Regions from separate parts of the Streptomyces sp. NPDC104381 genome, predicted to be linked through region 1. Evidence: riboswitches for the same ligand, from Rfam matches in the RefSeq annotation. Region 1 holds a riboswitch; the other holds the start of a gene.
What was found. A riboswitch is a leader RNA that binds a small molecule or an ion and turns the genes downstream of it on or off. The one in region 1 is predicted to bind cobalamin.
Positions count from the first base shown of each region.

Region 1 (7,675 bases):
CGAGGCGTTCATCGCCCTGGTGCAGTCCTCCGAGGGCCAGAAGGTCCTGACCGAGGCCGGGTTCCTCAAGCCGTGACCGAGCTCGACCGGCCCGTCGCCGCGGCCGGCCCCCTCCGGGGCGGGCCGGGGCGCCGGCGTGTCCGGACCGGCGGCGCCCGGAGTGTTCCGCTGCCGCTCCTGGTGCCCGCCCTGCTCGGTCTGGCGTTCCTGATCGTGCCGCTGGTCGCCCTGCTCGTACGGGCTCCTTGGCGCAGTCTGCCCGAGCTGCTGACCAGTGCCGAGGTCTGGCAGGCGCTCCAGCTGTCCCTGGTGTGCGCCACGGCCGCGACGGCCGTCAGCCTGGTCATCGGGGTGCCGCTGGCCTGGCTGCTGGCCCGCGTCGACTTCCGCGGGCGCGGTCTCGTACGGGCCCTCGTCACCCTGCCGCTGGTCCTGCCCCCCGTGGTCGGCGGTGTGGCGCTGCTGATGGCGCTCGGCCGCAACGGGATCGTCGGGAAGTCGCTGGACGACTGGTTCGGGATCACGCTGCCGTTCACCACGGCGGGGGTCGTGATCGCGGAGGCGTTCGTCGCGATGCCGTTCCTCGTCATCAGCGTCGAGGGGACCCTGCGCGCCGCCGACCCGCGCTTCGAGGAGGCCGCCGCCACGCTCGGCGCCTCCCGCTTCACCGCGTTCCGCCGGGTCACGCTGCCGCTGATCGCCCCGGGCATCGCCGCGGGCGCCGTGCTGGCCTGGGCCCGCGCCCTCGGCGAGTTCGGTGCGACCATCACCTTCGCCGGCAACTTCCCCGGCCGCACCCAGACCATGCCGCTGGCCGTGTACCTGGCGCTGCAGAGCGACCCGGAGGCGGCCATCGCCCTCAGCCTGGTCCTGCTCACCGTGTCCGTCGCGGTGCTGGCCGGCCTGCGCGACCGTTGGATGACAGCAGGATGACCGACACCCACGACACCGCTCCCGGCCCCCGCCCCGATGTGCGCGGAGAGGGCCTCGACGCCCGTCTCGTCGTCCGGCGCGGCACGTTCCGCCTCGATGTGGCGCTGGCCGTCGCGCCCGGCGAGGTCGTCGCCCTGCTCGGCCCGAACGGCGCCGGCAAGACCACCGCCCTGCGGGCCCTCGCCGGTCTGACACCGCTCACCGAAGGCCATCTGCTGCTGGACGGACAGGCGTTGGAGCGTACGCCCCCGGAGTCCCGGCCCGTCGGCGTCGTCTTCCAGGACTATCTGCTCTTCCCTCACCTCACCGCGCTGGACAACGTGGCCTTCGGACCGCGCTGCCACGGCTCGGGCAAGGCGGAGGCCCGGGCGCAGGCCTCCGAGTGGCTCGGCCGTCTGGGACTCGCGGACCATGCCGGCGCCAGACCGCGCAAGCTGTCCGGCGGGCAGGCCCAGCGGGTCGCCCTGGCCCGCGCGCTGGCCACCCGGCCCCGTCTGCTGCTCCTGGACGAGCCGCTGGCCGCGCTGGACGCCCGCACCCGCCTGGAGGTGCGGTCGCAACTGCGGCGTCACCTGGCCGAGTTCGAGGCCGTGGCCGTGCTGGTCACGCACGATCCGCTGGACGCCATGGTGCTGGCCGACCGCCTGGTCGTGGTCGAGGACGGCCGGGTCGTCCAGGAGGGCGCGCCGTCCCACATCGCCCGCCATCCCCGTACGGACTACATCGCTCAGCTGGTCGGCCTGAACCTCTTCCGGGGGACGGCGGACGGCCACACCGTCCGGCTCGACGCCGGTCCCAGCGTCACCACCACGGAGGACCTGTCCGGCCCGGTCTTCGTCGCCTTCCCGCCGAACGCGGTCACCCTCCACCGTGAGCGGCCCGCCGGTGCGAGTGCCCGCAATCTCTGGCACTGCGAGATCGCGGGCCTGGAGACCCACGGTGACCAGATCCGCGCCGACCTCACCGGGGAGCTTCCGCTCGCCGCGGACCTGACGACGGTCGCCGCCGCGGAGCTCGACCTGCGCCCCGGCGCGGCGGTCTGGGCGACGGTGAAGGCGACGCAGACGCACGCCTATCCGGTCTGAGCCCCTCCTTCGGGGCCGAGGACCGTCATGCCGGCTCCGGGTGGGCCGGCCTCAGCTCGAACCAGTCGAAGGCCGGCGCGCCCCGGGTCGCGTACATGCCGACGACACGGCCGGTGAATCCGCCCGCGACCTCGGTGGTGAGGTAGCGGCCGTCGAGTTCGGCGAGGATCTCGACGTGCCCGTCGTCGGTCTCGTACCCGAGGCGGAGGGTGTCGGGGCCGCCGACGCGCAGGCCCGACTGCTCCGCGTGACCGGGATCAGTGGGTCGTACGGTGACGGTGGGCGGCAGGACGTCCGTGGTGGTGACGTCGACCCGCAGCGTCAAAGGCCCGGCGGGTACGTCCCGTTCGGCCACGGTCTGACGCAGGGGACCGATCCGGGCGACCACGCGCACCGTGCCGTTCTCCGTCTCCACCTGGTAGTGGTGTGCCTCGTCGAGCCGTACGGCGAGGCCGCCCCGGCCTCCTTCACCGGTGTCGACCCGGGTCCGCGCCACGCAGTCGGCGTCGCGCTGGCGCCGCCCGACGAACAGCGCTCCGGGCTTCTCCATGCCGTCGGCCCGGGCGTGCAGCACCAGATGGCCCGGCCGCTCGTCGAGGCGCGCGGCATCCGGGTCATGACGCCTCAGCGACACCCAGCAGGGTGCGAGGGCGGGGGTGTCGAAGTCGTCCCGGTGCGGCTCTGCGGGCCAGGGGTGCGGGGTCAACCCGGGCGCCTGGGAACGGAGTTCGAGCGGTCCCGGCAGGGGCCAGCCGTCCTCCCAGCGCACCGGTGCCAGGAATGTCTCCCGGCCCATGCCGTGGTACCCCGGTGTGTCGCCTCGGGGCCTGGTGCCCAGCAGCACCATCCACCAGGTGCCGTCGTGCGCCTGCACCAGGTCACCGTGGCCGGTGTTCTGCACGGGGTGTCCGGTGCTGCGATGGGACAGGACGGGGTTGTCCGGGTGCGGTTCGAAGGGCCCCGGCAGGGTGCGGGCCCTGGCCACGGACATCGCGTGCCCGCGTTCCGTGCCGCCCTCGGACAGCAGCAGGTACCACCAGTCGCCGATCCTGTAGAGGTGCGGGCCCTCGGGGTACTGGAGGCCGCTTCCCGACCACATCTCCACGGGCTCGCCGAGCAGTTCGCCCGTCCCCGGCTCGATGCGCACCCCGCGGATCCCGTCGTGGGAGAACACGCACCAGCAGTTCCCCTCGTCGTCCCAGGCCAGATCGGGATCGATGCCGGGTATGCCGACCGGCACCGGATCCGACCACGGCCCGGCGGGATCCTCGGCGGTGACCAGGACGGTGCCCGCGCCGGCCACCACGGTAGTGATCATCAGGAAGAGGCCGTCGTGGTGCCGCAGCGTGGGCGCGTACACCCCGCAGGAGGCGGGAGCCGTGTCGGGGAGCGACAGGTGCGAGGGGCGGTCGAGGGCGTGCCCGATCAGCCGCCAGTGCACCAGGTCCCTGCTGTGCCACAGCGGCACTCCGGGCACGTATTCGAAACTGGACGTCGCCACGTAGTAGTCCTCGCCCACGCGGCAGATACTCGGGTCCGGGCTGAAGCCCGGGATCACGGGATTGTCGAAGAACGCCACGGTCCGTCCTCGGGGTCGGCCAGGGCCGAGACCCACGGCCATGATCGTTGAAGCGCTTCGACGGTGCCAGTCCACCGGAAGGGTGTCAATGGACAATTCCGGCCCTGCTGCTCCCGGTTGCCTGCCGGGGTGGCGTGTCGAATCGCTTCGACGCCCGTTCCCGACCCGGCCGCTCCGGAGCGCGGACATGGGTGGAGCGGCCGGACCCCCGCCCGTGACCGCCTCCGCCCGGTGGGGCCGGATACGGGACCCGCGTGAGCCCGCGACGCGCCATCCGCATGCTGGACCTGACGCACCGCGCCCTCGGAACGCCCCGTAGGCTTGCGGGTGCAGCTGGTTCGCCCCGTCCGCCAGGCGGGATGCGTCGTAAGAGGGAACCCGGTGGAATTCCGGGACTGCCCCGCAGCGGTGAGCGGGAACGACCGCCGTCATGAGCACTGGGTCCGACGTACCGGACCTGGGAAGCGACGGCCATTAGGTGTCCTCACGGAGGACGTGCCCGCGAGTCCGAAGACCTGCCAACTGCCCGCGCACGGACGAATCGTGCGCGGACATCCCGGTGACCTCGTGGGCGGGTCGGCGTGCACACCTGGCGGATCTCCGCGTCGTCCGACGCTTCCCGCCCTGTGCGTCACCCCTTCGTGCCCTCGTCCCGTCGCCGGGATCTCAGGGATTCATCTCGCGAAGGAGATCTCCGTGACCACCGAGCACGCGACCGCGGCAGCGCGGTCCACCGTCCACGGCTACCCCCGGCAGGGACGGAACCGGGAACTGAAGAAGGCCGTCGAGGGCTACTGGAAGGGGCGGGTCACCGCCGACGCCCTCCGCGCCACAGCCGCGGATCTGCGCCGTACGAACTGGCGGCAGCTCGTCGACGCCGGCGTCGACGAGGTCCCGACCGGGGACTTCTCGTACTACGACCACGTACTGGACACCACCGTCATGGTCGGGGCCGTCCCCGACCGGCACCGTGAGGCGGTCGCCGCCGATCCGCTGGACGGCTACTTCGCGATGGCGCGCGGAACCCAGGACGTCGCCCCGCTGGAGATGACCAAGTGGTTCGACACCAACTACCACTACCTGGTCCCGGAGCTGGGCCCGGACACCGTGTTCACCGCGGACTCCGCCAAGCAGGTCGCCGAGCTCAAGGAGGCCGTCGCGCTGGGGGCGGCCGCCCGGCCCGTCCTGGTCGGCCCGGTCACCTATCTGCTCCTGGCCAAGCCCGCCCCCGGTGTGGCCGCGGACTTCGACCCGCTCACCCTGCTGGACCGCCTGCTGCCGGTGTACGCCGAGGTGCTCGCCGACCTGCGGGCGGCCGGCGCCGACTGGGTGCAGCTCGACGAGCCCGCGCTCGTCCAGGACCGCACCGGGGCCGAACTCGACGCCGCCGAGCGCGCCTACCACCGTCTCGGCTCGCTCACCGACCGGCCCAGGCTGCTCGTCGCCTCCTACTTCGGCCGGCTCGGCGAGGCCCTCACCGTCCTGGCCAAGGCGCCGGTGGACGGGCTCGCGCTGGACTTCACCGGTGCAGCCGCCACGAACCTGGACGCCCTGGCCGCCGCCGGCGGGCTCCCCGGGAAGCGGCTGGTCGCCGGTGTGGTCGACGGGCGCAACATCTGGATCAACGACCTGGAGAAGTCGCTGTCCACCCTGGGCACCCTGCTCGGGCTCGCCGGACGCATCGACGTGGCGCCCTCCTGCTCCCTGCTGCACGTCCCCCTGGACACCGCCGCCGAACGGGACATCGAGCCGCAGGTCCTGCGCTGGCTGGCCTTCGCCCGGCAGAAGACCGCCGAGATCGTCACCCTCGCCAAGGGCCTCACCCAGGGCACCGGCGCCATCGCCGCCGAACTCGCCGCCAACCGGGCCGACCTGGCCTCCCGCGCCAACTCGCCCGTCACCCGGGACCCCGCCGTACGCGCCAGGACCGCGGCGGTCACCGACGCCGACTCCCGCCGCTCCCAGCCGTACGGGGAGCGTGCCGCCGCCCAGCGCGCGCACCTCGGGCTGCCCCTGCTGCCGACGACCACCATCGGCTCGTTCCCGCAGACCGCCGAACTGCGCACCGCCCGCGCGGACCTGCGGGCCGGACGCATCGACGCGGCCGGGTACGAGGAGCGCATCAAGGCCGAGATCCAGGAGGTGATCTCCTTCCAGGAGAAGACCGGCCTGGACGTCCTGGTGCACGGCGAGGCCGAACGCAACGACATGGTCCAGTACTTCGCCGAGCAGCTGACGGGGTACCTCGCCACGCAGCACGGCTGGGTCCAGTCCTACGGCACCCGCTATGTCCGCCCGCCGGTGCTGGCCGGTGACATCTCGCGCCCCGAGCCGATGACGGTGGGCTGGACGACGTACGCCCAGTCCCTCACCGGCCGGCCGGTCAAGGGCATGCTCACCGGGCCCGTCACCATGCTCGCCTGGTCCTTCGTCCGCGACGACCAGCCCCTCGGCGACACCGCCCGGCAGGTCGCCCTCGCGCTGCGGGACGAGGTGGACGACCTGGAGGCCGCGGGGACGTCGGTCATCCAGGTCGACGAGCCCGCGCTGCGCGAGACGCTGCCGCTGCGGGCCGCCGACCACGCGGCCTATCTGGCGTGGGCGACGGAGTCGTTCCGGCTCACCACCGGCGGGGTGCGGCCGGACACGCAGATCCACACGCACATGTGCTACGCCGAGTTCGGCGACATCGTCCAGGCCATCGACGACCTCGACGCGGACGTGATCAGCCTGGAGGCGGCGCGGTCGCACATGCAGGTCGCCCATGAGCTGGCGGAGCACGGGTATCCGCGTGAGGCGGGGCCCGGCGTGTACGACATCCACTCCCCCCGGGTACCGAGCGTCGCGGAGGCGGCCGAGCTGCTGCGCACCGGGCTGAAGGCGATCCCGGCCGAGCGGCTGTGGGTCAACCCGGACTGCGGGCTCAAGACCCGCGGCTGGCCGGAGACCCGTACGTCGCTGGAGAACCTCGTGGCCGCGGCGCGTACGGTCCGCGGCGAGCTGTCGGCGTCCTGACGCTCCGGGGCGGCCGGGGCCGGAATGTGTCCCGGCCCCGGCCGCCCCTGCCGGGTGCCTCGCTCAGCCGGGCAGGTATTCCGTCATTTCGACCTGTTTGTGCTGTTTGATGGCGGGTACGCCGCAGGGAGGGCGGAACACAGCGCTCCGCTGCGTGCCGCGAGCCACCGCCCGCAGACCGGCCCCGACACCCACGAGAAGGAGTCATCCGTGCCCTCCGTACCCGCCATCACGCTCAACAACGGTGTGGAGATCCCCCAGCTCGGCTTCGGGACCTTCCAGATCCCTGCCGAGGACACCCGCGAGACCACTCTGGCCGCTCTGGAGACCGGTTACCGTCACATCGACACGGCACAGATGTACGGCAACGAGCAGGAGGTCGGCCAGGCGGTCAGGGAGTCCGGCCTCGACCGTGCCGATGTCTTCGTCACCAGCAAGCTGAACAACGACGCCCACGCGTACGACGACGCCCTCCAGGCGTTCGGGCGCACCATGGACAAGGTGGGGCTCGACTATCTGGACCTCTTCCTCATCCACTGGCCGCTGCCCGACAAGGGTGACTTCGTGGAGACCTGGAAGGCCCTGGAGGAGATCTACCGTTCGGGTCGCGTCAAGGCCATCGGAGTCTCGAACTTCCAGCCGCACCATCTGCGCCGTCTGCTGGACGGCAGCACGGTGGTGCCCGCCGTCAACCAGATCGAGGTCCATCCGTACCTCACCCAGGACGCCGTCAGGGCCTTCGGTGCCGAACACGACATCGCCACCGAGGCCTGGTCGCCGATCGCGCAGGGCAAGGTGCTCGACGACCCGGCGCTGACGCGTATCGCCGAGCGGGTGGGCAAGTCGACGGCGCAGGTCACGCTGCGCTGGCATCTGCAGCGCGGGGACATCGTGTTCCCCAAGTCGGTGACGCTGCGGCGCATCCAGGAGAACTTCGACCTCTTCGACTTCGAACTCACCGAAGGGGACATCGGCGAGATCAACGCCCTGAACCGTGACGAGCGCACCGGGTTCGACCCGGACCGTTTCAACGGCTGAGCCGTCACGGGCCGATCGGGCACAG
Region 1 covers NZ_JBVJNK010000005.1:368,595-376,269, reverse strand. The annotation lists gene modA (molybdate ABC transporter substrate-binding protein) at 1-76, shown strand, start outside; gene modB (molybdate ABC transporter permease subunit) at 73-933, shown strand; gene ACZ607_RS19430 (ABC transporter ATP-binding protein) at 930-2,018, shown strand; gene ACZ607_RS19425 (glycoside hydrolase family 43 protein) at 2,044-3,597, opposite strand; cobalamin riboswitch at 3,915-4,134, shown strand; gene metE (5-methyltetrahydropteroyltriglutamate--homocysteine S-methyltransferase) at 4,294-6,612, shown strand; gene ACZ607_RS19415 (aldo/keto reductase) at 6,823-7,650, shown strand.

Region 2 (7,675 bases), 260 kb from region 1:
GCCGGCCGACGCCCTCGCCCAGGCGATCGAGAGGGCCGAAGCCGCGGACGCCGCCGCACGTCAGGCCGCCACGGAAGCGGGGCAGGCACTCGCAGCGGCGGCCCCCGGCATCCGTGCCGCCGCCCGGAGCGGCAGCGCCAGGGCGGCCGAGCAGTCCCGCGACGAGTCCGAGCTGATGCGCGCGTGGGGTGTCGGCCCGGGAGAGCTGGAGCGGATGCCGTTCGGCCGGCGGGCCCAGCTCGCCGAGCGGCTGCGCTCGGGCCGGCTGGGCCCGTTCGCCGACCTCATCGGCCGGTTCCGGCAGATGGCCGCCGGGGAGAACGCCCGCAGGATCGAACAGGCCCGGGGCGAACTGGTCGGGATCACCCTGGGCGACGACCTCTCCCGGGTCATCCCCTCCGAACTGGCCAACCTCGGTGTACCGGCCATGAGGAGCGTGTTCGCCGCGAAGTACGCCGAGTCACGGCTGATGCTGTACGACAGCCGGGGAGAGCAGACCACGGGGAAGGGCGCCGTCATCGCGTGTGTCGACTGCTCCAACTCCATGAGCCGCCCCGGCCCCGGCGGGATCACCGGCGAGGCGTGGTCCAAGGCGTGCGCCCTGGCCCTGCTGGACCAGGCCCGCCGGACGCAGCGCGACTTCGTCGGCATCCTGTTCTCCTCCGCCGAGTCCCTGAAGGTGTGCCGCTTCCCGGCCTCCGGGCCCGCCGCCATCGAGGACGTACTCGACTTCGCCGAGCACTTCTTCGGGGGCGGAACCAACTACCGGGCGCCCCTTTCGGCGGCGGTCGGGCTGCTGGAGAAGGAGTACAACGACGACGGCCGCAGGCGCGGCGACATCGTGATGATCACCGACGGGGAGTGCGATGTCACCGAGGGGTGGATGCGCGGCTGGAACGAGGCCAAGCACACGCTCGGCTTCCGCTCCTTCGGACTGGCGGTCGGCGTCCCGCAGGCCACCGCCCCCGGCACGGTCCTGGACGCCCTGTGCGACAACCTCCGCAGCATCGAGGACCTGACCGACGTCCATGCCGCCGGGGACCTCTTCCGGGTCATCTGACCGGCCGGCCGCCTCCGGGCCGTCCGACCGTGTCCGGGACGAAGCCGGCGAGCTGCTCGGCGGTACGGGGGCCGGGCGCCGTGGAGTCCAGCAGTCCCTGCGCGCGCAGCAGCGAGGCACTCGCGACGCCCCACGGCAGCCGCAGCCCCGCCTCCCGCAGGAGATCCGTACGGGCGAGCATCGTGGGCGCCGGCCCGGCACGGACACCCGAGGGCGTGAGCAGCGCGGCGTCGTCGGCCCACCGCAGGGCGAGGTCGACGTCGTGGGTGGCCATCATGACCGTGGTGCCGCTGTCGCGGAGTGTGCCGAGGGTGGCCAGCAGCCTCTCCTGGCCGTCCGGGTCGAGCCCGGCCGTCGGCTCGTCCAGGATCAGCACACGGGGCCTCATCGCGACCGCGCCCGCGATGGCGGCACGTTTGCGCTGCCCGTAGGAGAGCAGATGGGTGGGCCGGTCCGCCAGCGCACCGATGTCGAGTGCGGTGAGCGCCTCGTCCACCCGCGCCCGCACCTCGGCGTCCGGCAGGCCCAGGTTCAGCGGCCCGAACGACACGTCCTGGAAGACGGACGCGGCGAACAGCTGGTCGTCGGGGTCCTGCACCACCAGCTGGACCGTGGTGCGCAGCCGGGTCAGCCCCTTGCGGTCGTACGTCACCGGGCGCCCCTCGACGCTCAACTGCCCGTCGCGCGGCCGCAACCCGCCGCTGAGCAGCCGCATCAGCGTGGTCTTCCCGCTGCCGTTCCGGCCGAGCAGGGCGAGCGCACGCCCGGCACGCGCCTCGAAGTCGAGGCCGCTGAGCACGGTGGGGCCGTCCTCGTACGCGAAGGACGCGCCCCGCAGGGACAGCAGCACGGGGTCGCTCATGACAAGGGCCTTTCCAGGGCGAGGGTCAGGACGGTGAGGGCCGCGAGCAGGGTGACGCTCACGGACACGAACCGGACGGAGACACGGGCGTCGGGCACCAGGACGCGCAGGGTCCCGTCGTAACCGCGCCCGGCGAGCCCGGCCTGGAGGCGGGCCGCACGGTCGAAGGCCCTGACGAAGGCGGTGGCGCCCAGCCCCGCCAGCGAGCGCCAGGCGGCGGCCCGGGTGGTGTGCCCGAGCCGGGCCGCCTGCGCCTCCCGGATCCGGCGCACCGAGTCCAGGAGCAGGAAGCTCATGCGGTACGTCACCAGCGCGACATCCACCACCGGCGCGGGCACCCCCGCCCTGACCAGGCGGGGCAGCAGATCGGACATCGGAGTGGTGAAGGCGAACAGCAGCACCCCGAGGGACGCCGCCGACGTGCGCAGCAGCAGCTCCCCGGCGCGTACCGGCCCGCCGTCCGCCAGGGCCACGAACCCGCCCGGCCCGCCCACCTGCACGAGCAGGGTGACCGCGCCGGTGACACAGAAGCCCAGGGGAACCCGGTACGCGCGCCACAGCTGACGGGCGGGCACACCGGCCGGCCCCAGCAGCACGGCGACGGCGGTGAGGAGGACGAGGGCGGCACCGGGCCACGGCGGCAGCGAGATCGCCAGAACGGTGAGACCCAGACCGAGCACGGCCTTGTCCACGGGATGGCGGCGGCGCCAGCGAGAGCTGTGCGCCGCCGCGTCGATCGGCAGCACGCGCTCAGTTCCCCCGGGCCGCGGACTCCCCGACGGCATCGCCGTCCTGCCGCACGGCCGCCCGCAGCTCGCCCTGACGGCGCCCGCGCCGCAGGCCGAAGTAGTAGGCGAGGACGCCCGCGCCGAGCGCGGCCTGCAGGGCGAACAGCGCCGACTCGATCTCGCCGGACGGCGGTTCGTACAGCGGGGAGAACCAGGGCTCGTAGTCGGGGTCGATCTCGGTGATCGCCGTCTCGGCCTGGGCGTCGGCCCCCGTGAACGGCTCCTTCTCGCCGTCGCCGAGGCCGAGGGCCAGCGGCAGGACGGCCAGCGCGGCCACCACGACCAGCAGAAGGGCGTTGATCTTCGTGTTCCTGTTCATCGGGCCACCGCCTCGGTCTCGGCCGTCCTGGTCCGGTTCTGCCTGCCCGAGAGGAACACGCCCAGCCGGGTCAGATCCCCCTTGCTGGACTGCACGAGGAGTCGCATGACCAGCACCGTCAGAAGCCCCTCGCTCACCGCGAGCGGGATCTGTGTGACCGCGAAGATGGAGCCGAACTTGCCGAGCGCGCCCAGGAACCCGCTGCCCGGGTCCGGGAAGGCGAGCGCCAGCTGCACGCTGGTGACGCAGTAGGTCGACAGGTCGGCGACGAACGCGCCGAAGAACACCGCCACCATCAGCGGTACGTCGTACCGGCGGAGCAGCTTGTAGACCGCGTACCCCGCCCAGGGGCCGACGATCGCCATCGAGAAGACGTTGGCGCCCAGCGTGGTCAGACCGCCGTGGGCGAGCAGGAGCGCCTGGAACAGCAGGGTGATGGTGCCCAGCACCGCCATGATCGGCGGACGGAACAGGATGGCCCCCAGACCCGTACCCGTGGGATGCGAGCAACTCCCGGTCACAGAAGGGATCTTGAGAGCGGAAAGTACGAACGTGAAGGCCCCGGAGGCCCCCAGGAGCAGCGTGCTCTCAGGGTTCTCCCTGACCTCACGCGTGAGTGACCGGACTCCGTGGACGACGAACGGCGCGGACGCGACACCCCAGGCGATCGCGTGCGCCGGAGGCAGAAAACCCTCGGCTATGTGCATGGCTCAGCAGACCCTCTCCAGCACCTCGTGGATGGTTGAAGTGCCTTGGCCGGTCTCCTGGCTTACGGGTACCACCGCCCGAACTCCGCCTTCCCGGGTCACAAGGACCCAGTGGCTGCCCGCGAGGGCCGGAGCCGGACTTCCCGATCACAGTGGCGAGGGCCGCACCGGCATCACACCGATTTCCCGATCACCAAGGCGTGGTGACAGTAGTGCCAGGTGGGGGACGATGACAAGCGCGCCCGACACCCCTGGGAGAGGGCGGTCGAGCAGGCGGCCGACGGTGCGAGCCGCACCCCGGCGTATGACGTCGACCCGCCGCGTGTACGCGAATCGCCCCTGGCCGGGGTACCGCGGGGAAGTTTTGGCTACGCTGATCGCTCGTCGAGTACGTGGGGGCACAGTGAGCAGTACGGCGAGTCGGATCCGGGTGGTGCTCGAGGGCGGCCCTGACAGCGATCCGGAGGAACTGGAGTCGTGCACGCTCGCGTTGCGCGAGCACCTGCTGGAGCAGGAGTTCGACGGCGTCGTGCTGGAACGGGCGGGAGGGGCGCCGGAGGGAGCCAAACCGGGCGAGGTGATCACCCTGGGTGCCCTGCTGGTGACGGCGGCGCCGTTCGTGGTACGTAGTCTGGTGCACCTGCTGCACGCGTGGATCGAGAACCGGCCGGTCCGGAGGATCAGCATCACCGTGGGTGAGGACAGCCTGGAGGTGGAAGCCGTGTCATCGGCCGACCAGCGCCGACTGATCGAGGAGTTCATCTCCCGGCACACCCCATCGCGCAGCGCGGTGGAAACCGTGCCACGCCCGGGCCCGGACGCATCGGTGCCGCGATCCGGGACGGCCGAGCAAGTCTGAAGGGGGACACACGATGCCCGGGGGCCGGTTTGCCCTGCTCATCGCGACCGGTCGCTACGACACCCCCGGTCTGAGCCGATTGCGCTCGCCGGCGCCGGACGCCGAAGGTCTGGCCGAGGTGCTCAGCGACCCTCAGGTCGGTGACTTCGCCGTGCGGACGGTGATCGACGGCCGCCACGGCGAGGTGAGCCGGGCGATGGAGGAGTTCTTCCTCGACCGGAGCCGGGACGACCTCCTGCTGCTGCACCTGTCGTGCCACGGGATCAAGAACGACAACGGAGAGCTGTACTTCGCGGCGCGGGACACCGACCAGAAGCTCCTCGCCTCCACCGCCGTCTCCGGTTCCTTCCTGCAGATCCAGATGCGCCGGTGCCGGGCCCGGTCCATCGTCCTGCTCCTGGACTGCTGCTACAGCGGGGCCTTCCTGCACGGCACCAAGGGTGACACCACGGTCCACGTACGCGATGAACTGGCCGGGCACGGGCGTGCGGTCATCACGGCCACCAACCGCACCGAATACGCCTGGGAGGGCGATCACGTCAGCGCGTTGGAGCCGGGCAGGTCCAGGTTCACCGGAGCCGTGATCGAAGGCCTCCGCACCGGGGAGGCCGATCTCGACAGGGACGGGGCGATCAGTGTCCACGAGCTGTACGACTACGTCTACGAACGGATCCTCGCAGCCGGGGTGAGGCAGCGGCCGCAGATGTGGGCGGAACTCGAATACCGGGTGACCATCGCGAAGGCGGCGAGGACACAGAGGGTTTCAGCGCCGGAGCCGTCCCCGATCCTCGACCGGCTGGACCAGGTCACCTCCCGCTCCGATCTGGGGGAACAGCTGAAGGCTCTGAGGGCCAGGGCCGGAGAAGCCGACTGGCCACCGGCCGCGATGTTCGCCGTGGCGTTCGGGAAGGATGCCGTCGGCGCCACGGACGGGGGCCAGGGGGAGTCCACCGTCGAGCGGTGGCTGTCCGGCCGCGCCCTGCCCGCGCACTGGGCCGGTCTGGAGAACCTCGTCAGGGCACTGGGGGCAAGCCCGGAGGAGACGACCGCCTTCGGGGAGGCGTACCACTACCTCCGCGCCCTCGAGGCCCTGCCGACCGCACCGGAGGTCACGTCCCCGGCGAAGGCCGGTCCCGTACCGGAGGCCGGTCCCGTACCGGAGGCCGGTCCCGTACCGGTGGTCGAGTCTCCGGCGGAGGCCGAGTCCCCGGCGGAGGCCGAGTCGCCGGCGGAGGCCGAATCCGCGCCTGTGAGGAGACGGAGGGTCTACTTCCGTGACCAGGTGGTCACCCTCGCCGTCACTCTGCTGATCGCCGTTGTCGCGGCGGGATACATGGCGGCGCTGCAGGCCGACCCCGGGCCGTCCGTCGTCAGGATGGTCGTCTTCGGCGTGCTCGGTCTGCTCGTCGTCGTGGTCGCCTTCGCCGTGGGGATGGTCTCGACGGTCCCCACCAAGGAACAGATGACGACCCGTTCGGATCTGCCGGCGTCGCTGCTGCTGGTCGGATCCCCCCTCGCCCTGCTCGCGGGCCTGATCGTGCCGCCCCTGGCCGGCAGCGACGTCTACGGCCACTGGTTCGCGGACCTCGTCGGACTCCTCTGACGACGCCGGCGCTCGGCCGGCGGGACTTACGGAACACGCCCTACGGGCGGCGCCCCCAGGCGGAGACCATCGGGGCCGTCGCCAGGTCCAGCCGCCCGGTGGCGACGTTCGCCAGATGGCGGTCGATGTCCTCGTCGGTCGCGATGCCCGCCGCCACGAGCCGGCCCCGGATCTGCCGGACGGTCGCCGCCTCGAGCACGGTGCAGGCCGGCGAGGTGATCGGGAAGTAGGCATCCGCCCGTACGTCGTCCAGGCCGGCATCGCGCAGGAGCCGCGGCAGTGTCCGGCCGTACGCGAGATCGGCGCCGCGCGCCGCCATCAGTTCGCGGAACCCGGACCGCAGACGGTTGGCCAGCCGCTGTTCCGGCCCCGACTCGTCCGGGCACAGCAGGGGCTGAAGTCCCGGATCGGCGTCCTCCAGGAGCAGCACACCACCGGGCCGCAGCGCCTGGACCATGCGACGCAGCGCCTCGGCACGGTCGACGACGTGCACCAGGACCAGCCGGGCGTGCACCAGGTCGAAACCACCCGGCGGGGGAGGGTCGGCAGCGACGTCGTGGCGCAGGACCTCGACGACATCGGAGGCCGCCTCCTGGGCCCAGGACACGTCGATGTCCGTACAGACCACCCGCCCCGAGGCGCCGACGCGCTCGGCGAGACCCGTGGGGACGGAGGGGCCGCCGGCTCCGACCTCCCAGCACCGCATGCCCTCGGTGACGCCGATCCGGTCGACGTGCCGGAACGTCACCGGGTCGAACAGCTCGGCCAGCGCACCGAACCGGATGCCCGCCTCCGACTGCTGGTTGTCCAGCAGATATCCGTGCTCGGAGCCGTGCTCCGTACCGTGTTCCGCCATGCCCTGCCTCACCGTCCCTCGCCGCCCGCCGGACTCGAAGTCCACCACGTGGGGCCCACCCGGTGCCAACCCTGCCGACGGGCACGGGGTCCCTGCCGAGGTGGCCGCGGCGCTGATCATGACATGCTCCTGGGGCGGGGCATGGACAGATCATGAACGGCCCGGCCGCTCCGTGCGGCCGGCGGGAGGGACGGTGGGAGAGATGGCGGAGGCGGCGCATCCGGTGGTCGCGGCGGAGGCGGGGGCGTCATGACGATCCGCGTACTGATCGCTGACGACCAGGCCATGGTCCGGGCCGGCTTCGCGATGATCCTTTCCGCCGAGGACGACATCGAGGTCGTCGGGGAGGCCGCGGACGGGGTGCTCGCCGTGGAGCTGTCCGAGCGCCACCGGCCCGACGTGGTGCTGATGGACATCCGCATGCCGCGCATGGACGGTCTGGAGGCCCTGCGCAGACTGACCCGCCCCGGCACCGTGAATCCGCCGAAGGTCGTCGTGGTCACGACGTTCGACGACGACGAGTACGTCCAGCGCGCCCTGGGCGAAGGCGCCTCCGGTTTCCTGATCAAGGACTCCGGCCCCGCCCTGCTGGTCGAGGCCATCAGAGCGGCGGCCTCCGGC
Region 2 covers NZ_JBVJNK010000005.1:110,063-117,737, forward strand. The annotation lists gene ACZ607_RS18285 (VWA domain-containing protein) at 1-1,060, shown strand, start outside; gene ACZ607_RS18290 (energy-coupling factor ABC transporter ATP-binding protein) at 1,053-1,922, opposite strand; gene cbiQ (cobalt ECF transporter T component CbiQ) at 1,919-2,668, opposite strand; gene ACZ607_RS18300 (energy-coupling factor ABC transporter substrate-binding protein) at 2,673-3,029, opposite strand; gene ACZ607_RS18305 (energy-coupling factor ABC transporter permease) at 3,026-3,736, opposite strand; cobalamin riboswitch at 3,767-3,949, opposite strand; gene ACZ607_RS18310 (hypothetical protein) at 4,140-4,595, shown strand; gene ACZ607_RS18315 (caspase, EACC1-associated type) at 4,609-6,198, shown strand; gene ACZ607_RS18320 (class I SAM-dependent methyltransferase) at 6,239-7,054, opposite strand; gene ACZ607_RS18325 (response regulator) at 7,304-7,675, shown strand, end outside.
Region 2: another riboswitch for cobalamin. It lies ahead of ACZ607_RS18305 (energy-coupling factor ABC transporter permease); the one in region 1 lies ahead of metE (5-methyltetrahydropteroyltriglutamate--homocysteine S-methyltransferase).